4 regions of the Dongia soli genome follow, and region 4 is predicted to be linked to each of the others. Evidence: riboswitches for the same ligand, from Rfam matches in the RefSeq annotation. Region 4 holds a riboswitch; each other region holds the start of a gene.
The links. Region 4 has a riboswitch for cobalamin ahead of cobU (bifunctional adenosylcobinamide kinase/adenosylcobinamide-phosphate guanylyltransferase). Riboswitches for the same ligand answer to the same signal wherever they lie in the genome.

Region 1 (4,882 bases), on a different contig from region 4:
TGCCGTTAAGGGCAAGCATGCCGCCAATCACCGTCTCACCCAGGTAACGCGCCAGCACGCCGGCGCTGTTGCTGACGACGAGATCCTGGCGCGGCCAAGGCAGGAATTGCTCATAGCCGGAACCGCCAACATGCAGCCATCGCACCGTCGGATGCGCCGCCGCGATCCGCTGGGGCTGGCCGGGAAAATGCGGCTGGGAGATCGAAAACACCGCTCAGGGATTTGCCGCGGCGAATTGCGCTGGCAGATCATCCAGCGACGTGACATAGGTGAAAGCGATATCGGGGAAGCGTGCCTGGAGCGCGGCACTGAACGATTCCGGCCGATCGTGGATCACGAGAACCGACTTCACCTGTGTCAGCAATTTGTCTTGCGTCATTTTTCACCCCCTGCTTGCAAAACCCCGCTTTCGAATAAACATCCTTAAGACGAAAGTCGATTACCCGCAGGCGTCGGTGGAATTGGGTGACAGCAGTCACAGCCCGCCCGGTTGATACCGCTCCGGCTGGTTGCTACGTTAAGACCGGTGTCACAGGCGGAGACGGAGAGAAGAGGATGCGCCCTGGCTTCGGTTTCTTTCCTAAATACTCTTTTGCACCGTTTTCCCGCACCGCGCTGCTGTTGCCCGCCCTGCTGCTTGCAAGCATCCTGTTGGCGACGCCGGGCTTCACTGCCGGGCAAAGTGCCCGCGCTTTCCTGGAATCGATTTATGCCCATTATCAGGGCATTGATCCCGAAGGAGTCGCCCTGAGCACCGACGACGACCTTAACTATTACTTCACGCCGGAACTTGCCCGCAAACTGGCGGAGGACAGCCGCGCTGCCCAGGCGAAAGGCGATGTGCCGGAACTGGATGGTGATCCCTTCGTCGATGCGCAGGATTGGCAGCTCAGCGATCTGACCATCGATGTCGATGACGCCGCCACCAAGAAGACCACCGCCAAGGTGAGTTTCAGGAACCAGGACCAGCCGGTAACGATCAGGCTGGATCTCGTTAAGATCGGCCAGACATGGAAGATCAACGACATTCACTGGCCGAAAGGAAGCCTCCGCCAGCTGCGCGCCGGCAACTGAGGCCCCGTCCCTCTTCCCTTCTCCCACCGAACAAGCCATCCATTCTGCCCGTGCGATTGAAAATCCCGGCGATCGCAGACCATTCAAATTTGTTGACTTAAAAACAACTGTCGCGATATAGTTGCAAAATAAGCAATGCAACGACGACGAGCCGCCATGTCGCATCTGACCGTCTGCCTCCACGGCATCCGCATCCATGTGGGGTTTTATCGCGACGGCCGGCGCTGGCGGATCGATGAGGCGGATGTCTATGTCACCGATGAAGACGGCGAGCTTGCCTGCATCGTCGATGATATCGACCGCGTCGGTGGCATCGGCCCGGCCGGGAGCTTCCAATCCCTGCGCTGCCTGGCCGAGGACACGGCCAATGAAAATCTGATTGCCGATTGGAACCGCGACCAGCGGATCTATGAACGCGAACTTGACCGCAACGATTAGGCTAGAGGAGCGAAGATGCAGGAACACAGAAAGGCACCCGATGGAGAGCGGAGCGGCGGCCTTGGCCCGAAGCAGCGGGCCTGGTGCGACGCCTATCTGCCAAATCTCCGCCGCCCGCCAGAGTCCGCCGATTCCGCGCAATCGCTGCCACCTCAGGCCCGTCGTGAGCCAGTGGTGCCGCGATGATGCCATTTCTTCGGAGCCTGTCCGCTTTGCTGGACGACATACCCGACAGCCGGCAAAGGCCTTTGCTTTGCGGCAAGCCGGCAGCACCGCCCCTGCCGGCCGATAATTGTATCAGTTATCGCGTTGCTTTAACTGCCGAGCGGCTTCATCCGCTCGCTCGGAACGACAATTTTAAGCACGAAGATACAACAATATCATAGAGTTAAATGTACCTTTTGAGGTTTATCACCAACCAATCAGATTTAAGCACGCTCGGCCGCTTCCGGTCTGTCGATCCCGCAATCTGCGGGCTCATCCAATGCCTGAGGCCAGATATGGCTTCCGCATATCGGGATAAATCCTTGATCTTGCAGAACATTCTCAGCGAGCGCATGGCGTACGAACGCCTTTAGCCTTGACGAGCGCAGATATAAAGCCGCCACCCGGATCCCGAATGGCGGCTTTCTTTTGGAAACAGCGCGCCTGTCAGGCGGCCTTGAACTGACGCTTGAAGAAGAAGCCCGTCAGGATCCCCAGCGCCACCCAGAAGAGCAGGCTGGTCATCGTCGCGGCGACGATGAAGCTGTGGGCTAGCGCTTCCGGCGCGGCGCTGTGGTGTTCCACCGGCTGCGGCGCACCATAGGCATGCGGCAGCACGATCATCGCGACACCCAGCACCGACCAGAGGATCTGGCGGGTGAGGAAGATCAGCGCCAAGCCGCCACCGGTCAGCGCCACCGTCGCGACCCACCAGACCTGACGCTGCATCAGAGGGGCAGCTTCGGTGCCCGGCACTTCCGGCGGCAGGCCGAGACTTGGCGCGAGTGTGAAGACGGCGAAGCCGGCGAGACCCCAGAACAGACCCTTGCGCCAATCCATCTCAGTCCCCCGCGCCGCATAGGCGGCGGCCAGCAGCAGCGCAAAGCCGATGCCGGTCAGGATATCGGCGGCGGCAGTGAAGGCATTACGCTGCAGCCCATCGCTCGGCTCCCAGCCGCCCTCATCATGTTCATGCGCCTCGCCGGTGGCGTGATCATGTTCGGTGGTGGACATGGCAGAGCCATCGGCCGTTGCGGAATTACCAACAGCCGGTGCCGTCTCCGCCGCCTTTTCGAAGACTTCGGCTTTCAAGATGACCGGAATGGTCGCGATCTGATGCACGACGGTGACGAAGACACCCGCGATCACTCCCGCCAGGACGGCGGTGATCAATAAACGACGAAATGTATCCATGGACGTTCCCCGAGATAACGGCCCCCGATGGCCGTCTTAGTGGCAGGGGAAAGCGTTCGAATGCCGGGTGTCGTGGGCGGCGTTATGGAAAACGTTGATATGGGAGAAACCCACTCCCCAGATCAGCGCCACGCCAAGGAAGGCAGCGCAGAAGATGCCAAGCTTCGCGTCGGCCTTGGAGGTGCTGCCGATCGCAGTCTGGTTTTGGACGGTATGAGTCAGAGTCGAAGAATTGATCTGCATGATGATGCTCCTGGTTCGGCCTTCGCGCGAAAGTGCCGTGGGTTACAGAAGCGTCGATCGTCCCGTGCCAGATCGGAGAACAAACAGGGCTATCACCAGTTTCGGACCACCCCGTCCCGCTCCCGCTCATGGCAGAGCGACCGAACGCCGATGGCAGGTCTCCTGGCTCGCGGGTCACCGCCTGCTTGCCGACCTTCCCGGTTACCCGAACCAGTGGTCATGGATGGCAGCAGGCTATCCGCTTACAGTTGCGGGGGCAGCCACGGTCTTGGCCCCTTTTGGGTCGTCCGCACCGTGTTCCCTATTAATCCCCTGGACTTCAGCCGTCGGGGAACCATCTTCCGGCAAGATATCGGCGATCGAGCCTGCCTGTCAACGCGGCGGCGTCAGGGTCTGGCCTCTGAGCGTCCCATTGCTCCACCTATTTCCTGCGACTCCGGCTCGGGCACGGGGTTCACCCATTTTGCGCTACTCTTCCGCTGTTTCAGCGCCCTCAGCCAGTTGGCTGCATCGCCGCGCCATGACAGGGATATGCGATAGCTCCGCACCTCCGTGACCCGATTGCGGCTCCAGAACGTCTTATTGGGCTCCGCGCCGAGACCGAGATAGCAGTCGAGGTGACGCTCCATGGCCCAGCGCAACAAATGTTCGTTCGCCAGGATGCCAGGGGATTGTTTCTGGTAACGGGGGTCGAATCCCCCGATCATTCCATGCAATGTACGCTGGCCGCAAAAGTACACCTGCACGACAAGCGGTTCGCCATTCAATGTCAGCAGCATCAGCCGGCAGGCCGGTTTGGCCTGGCGGTCTGCATGATAGCTGACCAGGAAGTCGCGAAAACTGCGCGCATAAAGCCAGGGCCCCTTTTTGTTGTTGCGCTCCGCCCAGATGCGCTTTTGCACCAGCAGCCAATCGATCAGGGCGGGACCGCGGTGATCGCCAGGTTCGACCACCTCCGCCTCGATATGGCCGAGCTCAGCCAAACGCCGCACTGATTTCGCGTGGGTACGACGATGGCTTTTACCGAGTGAGGCGTAATAGCTTTCCCACCCGCTTTCATCCCGCAAAGGAACGTGGACGGCAACACCGGGTTCCTCTTCGAATCGATGGCCTGACAGGATCGCCTGCATCGGCGACGTCAATTCGAGATGGGGCAGTATCGCGATATCGGCGCCGGATTGGTGTCGCAATGCCGCCCATGCCGTCGCGATCCATTGAGCGTGGTCGATTGCGTCATCGAGCAAGGCGCTCGCGCATTCGGCATCATAAGCTTCGAGGGGCCGCAGATAAGTCCATAGCAGCTTGCGCTGCGTGACCAGCGGCCAGACCGCGATCAGGCGCCCCTGATCCCAGCCGAGAACGCAGCACAGCTTTCGACCGGCCGGCGCCGCAATCGCTTCCCAGATCTTCAGGCAGATATCGAAACTTTGAAACGCGCCGGCATTCTCACAGCGCTGCCACAAATCGTCCCAATACGGTTTCAGCACGCGAAAGCGTTCAGGACTCTTCACCAGCTCCAGTTCAGCCAATTCCCCCGCCCCCAAGGCCGCTCATTGTCTGATTGGCCGCAGCATAACAGGTTGCATAACCGCGTCGCAATCTTGCTGATGCGGTTGTATCGGAAGACGAGGTGACATCGGAAGATGTCGCACCGCGCAGATGACCTGGATGGGAATTGAAATCATGCCGCGGAGATTCCAGTCCTGCGCCTTGTGTTAACGATCATACG
Region 2 (4,882 bases), on a different contig from region 4:
ACGGTTTCGATCAACCTAGATCGACTTCGTGGTTCGTCTTTCATCGCTTCTTTCCGGGAGTCGTGAGGGACACCGCTCCGTCCCAGCTTTTCACAGGGGTGAACCGGTAATCCTTTTGGTTTCCTACGCCTGGGCATTAAAGGAGTCAACTAGGGAAGGTTGTAACGGTTTCATGACAGCCATACGGGCGCCACGCGGCAAGCCCGGCGGCGCCCACCCCCCCTTGGTTTATTCGGCCGGAATGGCCTTCGGCCGCCGGTCGACACCGATCGCTACGTAAGTGAATATCCCCTCAGTCACCTTGATCGGGTCATCGCCGATGCCACGACGTACCCAGCTTTCAATTTTAACCGTAACCGAGGTGTTGCCGACCTTCATTACCTGTGCGTAGCAAGATAGCTCATCCCCGACAAAAACCGGGCGCCGAAAGGTCATGCTGGTCACGGCCACGGTCGCGACACGTCCCTTTGCCCGCCGGATCGCCGCCGTGCTGCCGGCCAAATCCATTTGCGACAACAGCCAGCCACCGAAAATGTCGCCCTGCGGATTGGTATCCGCCGGCATCGCAATCGCTCGCAAGGCAGGCTCGGATGTTGGTAAGGTTTCGACCGGATTTTGATCCGCCATTCTGTAATCCTTATTATCAAGACGCCCTATCGGCGCCTCACTCATATCACGGCCGTATGAAAAAAAACCGCCAGCGAATACTGCTGGCGGTGGGGATCGTTACGCTTGGAGCGGGTTATTGTGCCGCCGTCAATTTGCTCTCTGCGCGGAATTGCCGGGCCGCCGCAACCATGTTGGCCAGAGCCGGCCGAACCTCTTCCCAGCTTCGCGTCTTCAAGCCGCAATCCGGATTGACCCAGAGCTGATCGGCCGACAAATGCTGCGCCGCCTTGGCCAGGAGAGCGAGGATCTCCTCACGGCTCGGGCAACGCGGTGCATGGATGTCATATACGCCAGGTCCGATCTGGTTGGGATAGTGATAGCTTGTGAAGGCTTCCAGCAATTCCATCTTCGATCGCGCAGTCTCGATCGAAATGACGTCAGCATCCATACGGCCAATGGCATCGATAATGTCGTTGAACTCTGAATAGCACATATGCGTGTGGATTTGCGTCCGGTCGGCGACCCCGGACGTGGCGAGACGGAAACAGTCCACGGCCCAGTCGAGATAGGCATTCCAATCGGCACGGCGAAGCGGCAGGCCTTCGCGGATGGCCGGTTCGTCCACCTGGATGATGCCAATGCCATTGGCTTCCAGATCACAAACTTCGTCGCGCAGTGCCAAGGCAATCTGGCGGCAAACTTCGTCGCGTCCCAAATCGTCACGAACGAAGGACCATTGCAGCATCGTGATCGGACCGGTCAGCATGCCCTTGACCGGCCGCTTGGTTTGCGCCTGGGCATAGGTCGTCCAGGCCACTGTCATCGGTTGCGGGCGCGCAACATCGCCGAAGATGATCGGCGGACGGACGCAACGCGAGCCATAGCTTTGCACCCAGCCATGCTTGGTAAAGGCGAAGCCTATCAACTGCTCGCCGAAATATTGCACCATGTCATTGCGCTCGAACTCACCATGGACCAGCACGTCGAGGCCGATTTCTTCCTGCCAGCGAATGGCCGCCTCGGTCTCTTTACGCAAGAAAGCCTCATAATCCGCATCGGAGAGCTGGCCGCGCGCATGGGAAGCCCTGGCCTTGCGGACAGCTTCGGTTTGCGGAAAAGAGCCGATTGTCGTGGTCGGCAGTGCCGGCAGGGATAATTGCGCCTGCTGGAGTCGCCATCTGTCAGCGAACTCGCTCCACCGCCGTCTTTGCGCGGATGTCACATCGGCCAAGCGATCGCGCACTTGGCGATTGCGTGTTTTAGGCGAAGCACGGCGCAGCGCCAAGACGCGCCCCGCTTCTGCCAGTTTATCCTGCGCCCCCTCCCCCGTGCCGCTCAGCACTTGAGCCAGTGCGCCCAGTTCGCCCAGCTTCTGGACGGCAAAAGCCAACCAGGATTTCACATCGGCTTCGAGGTCTTGTTCCAGGTCGAGATCGATCGGCACGTGCAGAAGCGAACAGGACGGGGCGAGGATGAACTTGTCCGCGCCGCGCGCTTCGATCACCGGACGCAGCTTTTGGGCCCACTCCTCTAGATCGTTCCGCCAGACATTGCGCCCGTCGATGATCCCCAGCGACAAGACGAGATCGGCGGGAGCCATCGCCGTGACGAGCTCGAGTTGTTCGGGTCCACGGACGAGATCGAGATGCAGACCCGCTATGGGCAGGCGCAAGATGGTGGAAAGATTGTCGTCAAGACCGCCGAAATAAGTGGTCAGCATGATTTTGAGTTTCGGCGCCACCGCCGTGAGCTGGTCATAAGCCGTGCGGAAAGCGGTACGCGACCGGTCGTCGAGGTCGAGAACCAAGGCTGGCTCATCAATCTGCACCCAGTCCGCTCCCGCAACGGCCAAATGGCGCAAGATTTCCGCATAAACCGGCAGCAGCTCGGGCAGGAGGATCAAAGGATCGAAGCCCGGCTCCTTGCTCTTTGCCAACTTAAGATATGTCACGGGCCCCAGCAGAACCGGCCTCGTTTCGATGCCAAGCGCCTTGGCTTCGAGAAACTCGTCCAGAGGCTTGGTCGATGCCAGGCAGAAAGCCTGATCGCGCGTCAATTCGGGGACCATGTAATGGTAATTGGTGTCGAACCATTTGGTCATTTCCAAGGCCGGCACAGCAGAGGATCCACGCGCCAGCGCGAAATAGGTCTCAAGCGGAACATCGCCACCTTCCCAGCCATAGATATCCGGTATTGCCCCAACCATCACGCTGGCATCCAGCACATGGTCATAGAGCGAGAAATCATTGCTGGGGATATACGTGACGCCTAAAGCCTTTTGCTGCTGCCAATGCGCCGCGCGCAATTGCGCCGCGCTATCCAGCAAAGCCTGGGCATCACTTTTACCGGACCAATAGCTCTCAAGTGCTGTCTTGAGCTCGCGATGCAAGCCAATGCGGGGAAAACCGAGATTAGCGACTTGAATAGACATGAGGACTCCCTCCGCGACCGCCGCTTCAAAGGGACGTACCGGTCGCAGCTATGAATGAGCGAAGTAAAGCTATTCGACGCGGCCGATATATCGGTCGGCACGCTAAGGTGGCGGCATCGAGGCCGGCCGGCCATTCGAAAATCGGTTCGTTGATCCGCTGATGAACATCGGCGCCCTCCAACAAATTGGAAGCATGGGCCGTGCAGACGCATGAAACGATCGGCGCAGGCGAAGCGCCTGCCATCACAAAGCGACTTACCGGGACACCCCGCCCGGCAACGTCTCGTGCACGGCAGGTCTCCTGGCTGACGACTCAACGCTGCTGATCATTTTTCCCCGAGTCCGCCTTCCCAATGCCCATCGGGCCATCGGTGGCATCGACCGATCAAAGCAGCTCATCGCTTACAGTTGCTGGGCAGCTCCGGTTTTCCGGATTCCCTCTTAGCCTCGGCATCAATGTCCGAGGAACCGTGGACAAACCCATGCTACGTCAACCCACCTTCAAGTCAAGGTGAAAATACATAATGACATAAAGATATCTTTATATGATGATGCATATGATCGTGACGGGAGGCTGAATGGACGACATTCTCAAAGGGTTGCGAGCGGCAGCGGAGCCCACGCGGCTGCGGATACTGGGGCTTTGCGCGCATGCCGAACTGACAGTCAGCGACCTCTGTGACGTTCTGGGCCAGTCCCAGCCACGCATCTCCCGGCATTTGAAACTGCTGGTCGAAGCCAATCTCCTGCAGCGGAATCAGGAAGGCCCCTGGGCCTGGTATCGCTTGCCCGAAGGGGGGGCTGGCAGTGAGATCGCCCGGCTGATCGTCGATTTGTTGCCGCCCGAAGATCGCCGCCATTCAATGGACCTAGAGCGTCTGGAATCGATCTCCGAAGGCTGGGCAACGCGCGTTGCTGATTACTTTCGCCAACATGCCGGCGACTGGGAGCATATCAGGGCTCTCCATACCGATCAGGAACGCGTCGACAAGGAGCTGATGGCCGCGCTCTCGGGAAGGCCGATCGCTAGCCTGCTCGATATCGGCACCGGCGCCGGCCATGTGCTGCTGCTGCTGGCCGCTCAAGTGCCGGCCGCGATCGGCATCGACCGCTCGCGCGAGATGCTCCAGGTGGCTAGGCACAATCTCTTTCGTGCCGGCCATCGGCACTGTCAGGTCCGGCAGGCCGATATGATGACCCTCCCCTTCGATAAAGAGAGCTTCGACGCCGTTACCTTGAATATGGTGCTGCATTTTGCTGACCGGCCGGATGCGGTGCTGGGCGAGGCCGCGCGGGTCTTGCGGCCCGGCGGCCAACTGGTCGTCGTCGATTTCGCCACCCACGAGCTCGTGGCGTTGCGAGAAGAACAGGCGCATCGCTGGCTTGGCTTCGGCGATAGCCAGATTGCGGACTGGTATCGCAAGGCAGGGCTGGTACCAAGCCGCCCTCGTCATCTGACCGGTGGCGAACTGACCGTCGTGCTATGGTCCGCCCGGCGCCCGGCAAATGATGCGATCGCAAGCGCTCCAGCATCGCCCAGGAAGCGGAACGCGAAAACCACCAAAACCGCTGCACCGAAAGGGAGGAGTGCATGAACAAAGCGGTCACCTTTTCCATCGAGATATTTCCACCGCGTGACGCCGCCGGATGGAATCAGTTCGACCAGACGCTCACCCGCCTGAAGAAGCTGCAACCCCGTTTCTGTTCCGTAACCTACGGCGCCGGCGGCAGCGCAAGGCGGGGCAGCGACATCGCGTTGGCACATGTCCAGCGACAGACTTCTTTGACCCCGGCGGCGCATCTTACCTGTGTTGCCCTGTCGCGTAACGAGACTCTCGACAT
Region 3 (4,882 bases), on a different contig from region 4:
ATGACAATTTGGCGACGCTACAGGCAGCGGGTGACAAAGCTGTCTCCTGCATGCACACTGCGTCAGCTTTATCGATTGTCGATGCCGCGCGGGGACGGGCAGTAACGTGCACGGCATGACAGTCGACGTCAGCAAGCCTGTGGCTTTGCTGCGTAGTATCTGTCGCCCTCGGACCTGGTCTATGGGACCGTGCAACGACAGAATCGATCACCACAGCGAGACACATGATGCCCGTCACCGATATGCAACGACATTTCCTCCGGTTTACCGGTATTGCCGGCATTATCGGCGCTATCTGCTGGATCATCGGCGATATGCTGATTGTCGGCAGCCATGCCACGCCCGACGAATATCCGCTGCTGCTCCAACGTTATGCCGGGGCGATCGATTTCGGCGGCTTGTCAAGTATGCTGCCGGCTTCCGAACCGCGTTTGGCGGCCGGCGCGCTGATCGCCAATTTCGCCATTCCCTTTTACCTTGCCGCCTCCTGTCACCTTTATGTGGTGGCGCGGCCGGCGGGCCGGGTGCTGGCCACGCTGGTCTTCCTGCTGATGCTCTGCGGCAATGCCTATTCGCCGCTGGCGCATGGCGCCTTCTATTTCGTCGGCATGGTCTATAAGGCGATGCTGAATGTGCCACAAGAAGCCTATCCGGCCTTCCTGGAGCTGGGGCAGCAATTCAACAGGGTCCTGCTGATCGCCTATCTGGCAGCAGACATCCTGCTGTTCTGCGGCATGGCGCTGCTCGCCGTCATAACGGCGCGCGGCTATAGCCTCTATCCGCGCTGGTTCGCCGCCATCATCAACCCGGTCACCTTGCTGCTCGTCGCCCATGTCCTGCCCCACCTCGCGCCTCATCCGGTGTGCAGCTGGCTCAACGGCGCCGGCATCAACATCGCCTTCCTGCTCGCTTATGGATTGTCGACATTTTATCTGTGGAAAGAACGCGGCGTGCAAAGAGCCTTCACGATTCCGCCGTCGGTGGCAGCATGAAGGGCGTGCCCTCGATCGCGAAGGGGCCGCGCACCATCAGGATGACATTGTCGTCGGTCTTATAGGGTGCTGCCGTCAGATTGCCGACGAGGCGGTCGGGCGGAAAGAGAATCTTGATCTCCGTCATCTCGCTGAGTTCAAGTGCCGCGGCAATCGACGCCATCGGCGGAATGCGCGGGGCGACGATATCGAGCAGCCTTGTCGTCCGATCGCGCTGTTCCCAGACGATCAATGCCTGTTCCGCCGGCAGGAAGCTGAGATGCCAGTCGCGCCGGGCCAGCAGATTGGCGAGAAAGATCGCATGATCATCGCAGAGGCCGAAATGATCCGAGACCGGTCGGCGCCGGTTGAAGAGACCGAGGATCGTCGCACGGTCCTCTTCCCGGCCGATATCCAGCCGTTCGATCCGCAGATCCCCCGCATCACCGGCCGCGACATGGAGCTGGCCGCGGAAATAATGCTCGGTCAGCGGCCGGAAGCCGAAGGGCATATAGAGATCCGGACTGACGGTATAAAGCATCTGGCATTCATAATGGCGATCGGCCTCCGCCAGCATGCGCCGCATCAGGTCGCCGAACAGGCCGCGCCGTCGATAGGCGGGCCGGGTGGCGACCGACTGGATCTGCCCCACCTCCACCCGGCGCCCACCGATCATCATCGGCATCGGCCGCAGCGAGACATTGGCCGCCATGGCCTCGCCGTCGAGATAGGAGAAGGCCCGGTAATCCGGCGGCCAGATATTCAAGGCGCTGAAGGGACCGAGATCGATGCCGAAAATCTCCTGCAGCAGCTCGACCCAGGCCACCCGCTTGGCCGGGTCGGTCAGATCGTCGCAGCGATAGGTGAGGCCCGGATAAGGATGCATGCGCGACAATAACTCAACCACAGCCGGCAGGAAACGCCTCCATGCCACCAACTCTGCCGGCGATGGTCATCGCAGAGCACTAAAAACAAACAAGGTCGTCATCCTCGGGCTTGACCTCAGGATCCATGGGCGAGGCCAAGCGCGGTTGTTACCATGAACCGCAGATCAAGTCCGAGGTGACAACCGGGGCTGATCGGCGCCCTGAGAGACCGGTAAAAAACGGCGAAGGATTTCGCCCTGCCGAGCTTGACACCGCAAGGGTGCCTGAGCATGATCCGCCCCGCTGATGGTTCCCCGACGGCTGAAGTCCAGGGGATTAATAGGGAACACGGTGCGGACGACCCAAAAGGGGCCAAGACCGTGGCTGCCCCCGCAACTGTAAGCGGATAGCCGAGCATCCAAGCGTACCACTGGCGCGAGCCGGGAAGGTCGATGCAAGGCGATAACCCGCGAGCCAGGAGACCTGCCATCGGACGCATCGGCGCCGGCCTTCCACCCCGGAGGCATATGCCTCGATGCGCGATAGAGGGACATGCATCGGAGGGATCATGCATATTATGGAAGGCTATCTGCCGGCCAGTCACTGCATCGGCTGGGCTGCCGCATCCGCACCATTTGTCATTCTCGGCCTGCGCCGCATCGCCCGTGTGGTGCGCGAACATCCGCAGGTGAAGATGCTGCTCGCCGCCTCCGGCGCCTATGTCTTCGTCCTGTCGGCGCTGAAACTGCCATCGGTGACCGGCAGCTGCTCGCATCCGACCGGCACCGGCCTTGCCGCCTCGCTGTTCGGCCCGACCGTCACCACCGTGCTTTCGGCGATCGTGCTGCTGTTCCAGGCGCTGCTGCTGGCTCATGGCGGCCTGACCACGCTCGGCGCCAATATCTTCTCCATGGGCATCGTCGGCCCCTTCGTCGCTTACGGCCTCTATCGCGGCATCCAGGCGATCGGCCTCGGCACCACCATCGCGATCTTCACCGCCGCCACTTTGGGTGATCTTGCCACTTATGTGACGACCTCCTTCCAGCTCGCCATCGCCTTCCCTGATCCGGCAAGCGGCATCATCGGCGCTGCCGCGAAATTCCTCGGCATCTTCGCCGTGACCCAGGTGCCGCTGGCGATCAGCGAAGGCCTGCTGACTGTGGTGGTGTGGAACCTGCTGTCGAAATACAGCAATGGCGAATTGGCGGTCCTCAGCAATATTTCCCGGAAGGCCGCGTGATGATGAAGCGCAATCTCTGGCTGCTCGCCGCCGTCATCGCGCTGGCCGTTGTACCGCTGCTGATCCACGGCAAGGATGCGGAATTCGCCGGTTCCGACAACCAGGCGGAACAAGCGATCACTGCGCTCGATCCCAGTTACAAGCCTTGGGCGGCGCCGCTTTGGGAACCACCGAGCAGCGAGATCGAAAGCCTGCTCTTCGCCTTGCAGGCGGCGATCGGCGCCGGCTTGCTCGGCTATTATTTCGGCCGCCGCCGGGGCTTGGCCGAAGCAGGGGGCTTGGCCGAAGAAGGAAGTCCGGCCAAAGCTGCCAGCAATCCGCAGGATCATGCGGCTCATTGATCGCAACGCCCAGACCAATCGCTGGCGCCGCCTTCCCGCTTTGGAAAAGGCAGCGCTGGCAATCGGCATGATGACCGCCGCCTTGTGCAGTCCGGGCTGGATGGCGCAGGGCGTCGTTCTTGTGAGCTGCGCCGCGCTCTTGCTTTGGGGCGCCCGTATCTCGTGCCGCGACATCCTGCGCAGCGCCAGCGTGCCGGCCGGGTTCATCGCCCTCAGCAGCCTGGCGCAGGTCGTGACCCTGCAGCTCAATAGCGCCTGGCCGGTTCTTGGTCTTTCCGAAGCGGCCCTGCTGCCGGCCGGCTTCATCGCCTTGCGCAGCCTCGCTTGTGTCGCCGCCCTGCTCTTTCTTGCTTTGACCACGCCGCTGACCGACATCCTGCGCTTGCTGCGCCGGGCCGGCATCGGTCCCGAAGCCAGCGATATCGCCCTCATGATGTTCCGCTTCATCTGGCTGACGCTGGATTGCGTCGAAAGCTCCTCGCGATCCCAGGCCAACCGCCTTGGCTATGATGGCTATCGCCGCAGCCTGCGCTCGCTCGGCCTGCTGCTCGCCGCCTTGTTGCCGCGCGTGCTCAACCGGGCTCAGCGCGTGGAAGCCGGTCTGGCGGCGCGCGGCTATGATGGCGAATTGCGCTTCATCGATCTTGAGGAAAAATTATCGCTGGTGCGCCTTGCTGGGACAGCCGCCCTTATCACCACCATCGCCATGATCGGTCGGGTCGGTTACTGATGCTGGAAATCGTTGCGGCCGATTACAGCTATCCCGGCGGGATCGCCGCGGTCTCCGGCATCGGCCTCGCGCTGCAGCCGGGCGAAAAAGTCGCGATCCTGGGCCCGAACGGCGCCGGCAAGACCACGCTCCTCACCTTGCTCAACGGCACGATCCGGCCGGATCGCGGCAGCGTGCGGCTGGATGGACAAGAGATCCGCTACGACAAAGCGGGATTGCGCCATCTGCGCCGGCAGGTCGGCCTGGTGCTGCAGGATCCCGACGACCAGCTTTTCGCCGCCAGCGTCTTCGAGGATGTTTCCTTCGGGCCGCTCAATCTCGGCCTCGCGCCGAACGCGGCGCGCGGCCAGGTCGATGCTGCTTTGGCGGCGATGCGTATCGAGGATCTGCGCGACCGGCCGACCCATATGCTGAGCTTCGGCCAGCGCAAGCGTGTCGCCATTGCCGGCATCGTCGCCATGCAGCCGCGTTATCTGCTGCTGGACGAACCCAGTGCCGGGCTTGATCCGTTCAGCGTCAGTCACCTGATGGCGGCGCTGCGGCGCATTGCCGGCCAGGAGACGGCGATCCTGCTCACCACCCATGACATCGACATGGCCTATGGCTGGGCCGACCGCATCGTCATCTTCGGGGAAGGCCGCATCGCCTGCGACGGCGCGCCGGAGGATATCTTTGCTGATCGGGCCCTGCTGCACCGCCTGCATATGCGCCCACCGCTCATCTGGGAGATCGCC
Region 4 (4,882 bases):
TGGTGGCCGCCGCGAGCGAGGTGATCTCGGCATGGTCATAGGCCGGCGCAACCTCGACCACATCCATGCCGACAAAGCGGATGCCGCGCAGCTGCCGCAGGATCGCCAGGATCTGCCAGGTCTGCGCCCCGCCGATTTCCGGCGTGCCTGTGCCGGGCGCCTGCGACGGATCGATGCAATCGATATCGAAGCTGAGATAGGTCTTGCCGGTGCCGACCTTCTCCTTGATGCGCCGCGCGATCTCGTCAGGCGTGGTCCGATGCATTTCCGGACCGGAAATGATTTCGACGCCCTTGCCGGTGGTCCAGTCATGGACAGTCTTCTGTACCGGTGAGCGGATGCCGACCTGGATCATACGCTGCGGATCGACCAGACCTTCGTTGATCGCGTGATAGAAGACGGAACCGTGGCCGTGGACCTGGCCGAAAGTGTCGGGCCAGGTATCGATATGTGCATCGAAATGAACGAGACCGACCGGTCCCTGCTTCTTCGCCAGAGCGCGCAGCAGCGGCAAGGTGATGGAATGATCACCGCCCAAAGTGATCAGATGATCGATCGCCGAGGCCTGGGCCTCGATCATCTTCATGCTTTCAGGCACATCGCCGATGCGGATGTCGAAATCGCCCAGATCGGCAATGTCCAGATCGCTGATATCGCTCCAGTCATGGGGATTCTCGCCATCCAGCAGCATGCGGCTGATCTGGCGGATTGCATTAGGGCCGAAACGGGCGCCGGGACGGAAGCTGGTGGCAATGTCATAAGGTATCCCGGCAACGCAGAAACGCGCATCCGGCGTCGTCTTGCGCACCGACAAAAAGCTTGGATAGCTGGCGAAAGTCGGTACACCGGCCATGTGACATACTCCTTTAACATCGCATCCGGGCGCATCATAGCGATCATGATGGCAGGCGCAATCGCCGGCCGAAAGCTGTCACAGCTTGTTCATGGCAGCCAGCTGGCGATAAAGCGCGCTGTGGTCGAGCTCGCCATCGCCGCGCTCGGCTGCTCGCTGGAACAGCTCATAAGCAAGCCGGATGAAGGGAAGATCGAGATTCAGGGCCGCGGCTTCGTCGAGGATATTGCGCAAATCCTTGATCTGGGTGGCGACGGTGCCGCCCGGCTTGAAATTGCCCGTGATCATGCGCTCGCCATGCACCGCCAGGATGCGGCTATCGGCGAAGCCGCCGGTGATGGCGTGGCGCACCGCGGCCGGATCGGCGCCGCCCTGTTTCGCCAGCAGCAGCGCCTCGGCGACGGCGCCGATGGTGATGCCGACAATGGCTTGATTTGCAAGTTTGGCGAGTTGGCCGGCGCCATGGGGACCGACCAGCGTCGATTTACCGAGGGCCGCAAAGACCGGCTGGGCGCGCTGGAAGATCGTCTCGTCACCGCCGGCCATGACGGCGAGCTTTGCTTCCACGGCGCCCACCGTGCCGCCGGAGACGGGGGCGTCGAGATAGTCGATGTGCCTTTGTGCCAGGCGATGAGCGTGGCCGCGCGCCATGCGCGGGGCGATGGAGCTCATATCGATCAGCAGCTGGCCGGGTCGCAATTGCGGCTCGATCTCCGCCAAAATCTGCTCAACCACATCGCCATTGAGCAGCATGGTGATGATGATATCCGCATTCGTTGCGGCGTCGGCTGGGCTGGATGCCGCTTCGCCGCCCAAGGCCTCTAATGGCGCGAGCTTCGCAGCGGTGCGGTTCCAGGCGATCAAGGGAAAGCCGGCGCGGAGCAGGTTCTCGGCCATCGGCAACCCCATCAGGCCGATTCCGAGAAACGCGATCTTTGGCTTGGCGGGCATTTAACTACCGGATGGAGATGCTTGATGCCGGAACCATGTCACGCGAGACAGTTTGAAACAAGTTAGGCCGAGGCAAGATACCGACATAAGAAAATAGTCTTATCCATTGACCCGGGAAAAAGGTGGAAATGGCGGATTGCCTCCGATAGGTTGGCGCCACCGCAGGAGGGAAGCTGGTGCGCCGGTTTTGATCACGTCACGGGTGATCGTCCGCCGGCTAGGCCGGCACTGCCCCCGCAACTGTAGGATCGTTCAAGCGACGGCCGCGACCAGTGGCCGATCGGTGGAATGGCAGCGCGACAGCCACTGGCGCCGCAAGGTGCTGGGAAGGTGCTCCATTCTGGTTAGGGCGTCAGCCCTTGCCGGCGATCGAGTCAGGAAACCTCGGCGGCCCGAAACCAAACTCAGCCACCTCGGTGGGAGGAAAGGACTGATTCCATGTCGCGTGGGACATCCAAAGCCGCCTATGCCATGACATCCGCCAGCTTGCCGCCGGTGACGCTGGTGCTTGGCGGCGCGCGCTCTGGCAAGAGCCGGTTCGCTGAGCAGCTTTTGCATCGCGAGGCACGGCAGCGCGTCTATCTGGCGACGGCGGAAATCTATGACGAGGAAATGGCGGAACGCGTACGCCTGCATAAGGCGCAGCGTGGCGACGGCTGGCGCACCATGGAGGCGCCGCTCGATATTGCCGGCGTCATGGTCCGAGAAACCGAGCAAGGCGATGCCATCCTGGTGGATTGCCTGACGCTCTGGCTGAGCAACCTGATGGGTGCCGGACGCGATATCCAGGCGGAAACGGCGCAGTTGATCGCGGCCCTGCCGCAACTGGGCGGGCCGGTCGTCTTCGTTGCCAATGAAGTAGGGCTTGGGATCGTGCCGGATAATGCCTTGGCGCGGGCGTTCCGCGATCACGCCGGACGCCTCAATCAGCGGCTGGCGGCGGCGGCGGATCAGGTGTTTTTCATCGCGGCGGGATTGCCGCTGAAACTGAAGTAATCCGAAGGGGCTTAGGACATGAGCACAAAAATTCCGGCAACCGTGGTGACCGGCTTTCTCGGCGCCGGCAAGACCAGCCTGATCCAGAACCTGCTGAAGAATGCAAAGGGCCGGCGCATTGCCCTCATCATCAATGAATTCGGTGAAACCGGCGTCGACGGCGAAATCGTCAAGGCCTGCAAGATCGAAGGCTGCCCGGAAGAAAACATCGTCGAACTCGCCAATGGCTGCATCTGCTGCACCGTCGCGGATGACTTCCTGCCGACCATGCAGATCCTGCTCAACCGGCCGCAGCCGCCGGAACATATCGTTATCGAAACCTCCGGCCTCGCTTTACCAAAGCCGCTGGTCCGAGCCTTTAACTGGCCGGAAGTGCGCACGCGCGTGACGGTCGACGGTGTCGTGGCTGTGGTCGACGGGCCGGCCGCTGCCGCCGGCCGTTTTGCCGACAATCCGGATGCGGTCGATCAGCAGCGCGCCGCCGATGACAATCTCGACCACGACAGCCCGCTGGCCGAATTGTTCGAAGACCAGATCAATTGTGCCGACCTCATCGTCCTCAATAAGAGCGACCTGATGGACGATACCGCCCGTCAGGCGGCGGAAGCGGCGATCAACAAGGAATTGCAGCGTCGCGCCAAGATCTTGCCTGCCAGTTTCGGCGCGATCGATCCGGCCATTTTGCTCGGCATCGGTGCCGGTGCCGAAGACGATCTCGACAGCCGGCCTTCGCATCACGAGTTGGAAGGCGAGGATCATGATCATGATGATTTCGAGAGCTTCCATCTCGATCTGCCGCAGCTCACCTCGCCGGATCAATTGCTGCAAAAGCTCCTGCCGACCATCGAACGCCATGACATCCTGCGGGTGAAGGGCTTCCTCAATGTTGCCGGTAAGGAGATGCGGCTGGTGCTCCAGGGTGTGGGCAGTCGGGTGCAGCATTATTACGACCGCGCCTGGGAGGCCGGTGAAGCACGGAACGGTCGTCTCGTCGTCATCGGCCTCAAGGGGCTCGATCGCGACTCCATCGCGCGCGCGCTGGCTCTCTAAAAGCGCGATTGGACGGGGAAGGGCAGACCGATGCATCTTCTGGCGGCCAAACCGGGTGTCATCGCCGACGGGTCGGAAGCGATTGATCTCGGTCAGACACCGGGTGATATCGTCGTTCTCAGTGCCGCCGATACGGAGCTCGCCTGCCTCGCTGCCGCTCAAGCGGAGATCAGCAGGCAGGATGCTTCGACGCCCAGCCTGCGTCTCGCCAGCTTGCTGCAGCTTGGCCATAATCTCAGCATCGACACCTATGTCGAAGACATCATTGCTCATGCCCGCCTGGTGGTGGTGCGTGTGCTGGGTGGCGTGCGCTACTGGCCCTATGGCATCGAACAGGTAACAGCGATCTGCCGCCAGCGCGGCATCGCTTTGGCCTTGCTGCCGGGCGACGATCAGCCGGATCCCGAACTATCCGAGCAATCGACCTTGCCGGCGGAAGCCGTGCATCGCCTCTGGCAGTATCTTGTGCAAGGTGGTGTCGAAAATGCGCGGCAATTGCTGGCTTATGGCGCCAGCCTGACCGGCCGAGAGAGCGATTGGCAGGAACCCCGACCGCTGCTCCGTGCTGGCCTTTATTGGCCGGGCCGCCAGATTCTGCGTCTCGATGATTTGCAGGCTGTTTGGAAGCCGCAGCGCCCGGTAGGGACCATCGTCTTCTATCGGGCGCTGCTGCAAGCCGGCAATCTAGCTGCCATCGATGCCTTGATCGCCGCTTTGCAGGCGCGCGGCCTCAATCCCTTGCCGATCTATGCCACCAGTTTGAAGGAACAGGTGGCGGCGGATCTGATCGACGGCTTCTATCGCGCCGCGGCACCCAGCGTGACATTGAATTGCACCGGCTTTGCCTTGTCGCAACCCGGCGCCAGGACGGCACGCACGCCCTTCGACATCGCCGATGCGCCGATCTTGCAGGTTGTCCTGTCCGGTGATCGGCTGGAGGATTGGCGCGACGGCACGCGCGGGCTGAGCCCGCGCGATCTCGCCATGCAGGTCGCTTTGCCGGAGGTCGATGGCCGGATCCTCAGCCGCGCG

Region 1: it holds a riboswitch for cobalamin, as region 4 does, so the genes downstream of both, SMD27_RS23365 (CbtB domain-containing protein) here and cobU (bifunctional adenosylcobinamide kinase/adenosylcobinamide-phosphate guanylyltransferase) in region 4, are expected to answer to the same signal.
Region 2: it holds a riboswitch for cobalamin, as region 4 does, so the genes downstream of both, metE (5-methyltetrahydropteroyltriglutamate--homocysteine S-methyltransferase) here and cobU (bifunctional adenosylcobinamide kinase/adenosylcobinamide-phosphate guanylyltransferase) in region 4, are expected to answer to the same signal.
Region 3: it holds a riboswitch for cobalamin, as region 4 does, so the genes downstream of both, SMD27_RS17215 (energy-coupling factor ABC transporter permease) here and cobU (bifunctional adenosylcobinamide kinase/adenosylcobinamide-phosphate guanylyltransferase) in region 4, are expected to answer to the same signal.

What each region holds. Positions count from the first base shown of each region.
Region 1 is NZ_JAXCLW010000014.1:20,305-25,186, forward strand. It holds gene SMD27_RS23340 (D-2-hydroxyacid dehydrogenase) at 1-211, opposite strand, end outside; gene SMD27_RS23345 (hypothetical protein) at 215-379, opposite strand; gene SMD27_RS23350 (DUF3828 domain-containing protein) at 556-1,074, shown strand; gene SMD27_RS23355 (hypothetical protein) at 1,210-1,512, shown strand; gene SMD27_RS23360 (CbtA family protein) at 2,164-2,910, opposite strand; gene SMD27_RS23365 (CbtB domain-containing protein) at 2,947-3,153, opposite strand; cobalamin riboswitch at 3,289-3,507, opposite strand; gene SMD27_RS23370 (GNAT family N-acetyltransferase) at 3,540-4,682, opposite strand.
Region 2 is NZ_JAXCLW010000002.1:255,456-260,337, reverse strand. It holds gene SMD27_RS07780 (acyl-CoA thioesterase) at 229-627, opposite strand; gene metE (5-methyltetrahydropteroyltriglutamate--homocysteine S-methyltransferase) at 743-3,040, opposite strand; cobalamin riboswitch at 3,315-3,528, opposite strand; gene SMD27_RS07770 (ArsR/SmtB family transcription factor) at 3,619-4,635, shown strand; gene metF (methylenetetrahydrofolate reductase [NAD(P)H]) at 4,632-4,882, shown strand, end outside.
Region 3 is NZ_JAXCLW010000005.1:92,446-97,327, reverse strand. It holds gene SMD27_RS17225 (DUF6796 family protein) at 225-992, shown strand; gene SMD27_RS17220 (GNAT family N-acetyltransferase) at 964-1,905, opposite strand; cobalamin riboswitch at 2,128-2,342, shown strand; gene SMD27_RS17215 (energy-coupling factor ABC transporter permease) at 2,406-3,077, shown strand; gene SMD27_RS17210 (energy-coupling factor ABC transporter substrate-binding protein) at 3,077-3,418, shown strand; gene cbiQ (cobalt ECF transporter T component CbiQ) at 3,405-4,148, shown strand; gene SMD27_RS17200 (energy-coupling factor ABC transporter ATP-binding protein) at 4,148-4,882, shown strand, end outside.
Region 4 is NZ_JAXCLW010000003.1:315,508-320,389, reverse strand. It holds gene speB (agmatinase) at 1-853, opposite strand, end outside; gene SMD27_RS13575 (NAD(P)-dependent oxidoreductase) at 932-1,804, opposite strand; cobalamin riboswitch at 1,971-2,189, shown strand; gene cobU (bifunctional adenosylcobinamide kinase/adenosylcobinamide-phosphate guanylyltransferase) at 2,243-2,800, shown strand; gene cobW (cobalamin biosynthesis protein CobW) at 2,819-3,850, shown strand; gene cobN (cobaltochelatase subunit CobN) at 3,881-4,882, shown strand, end outside.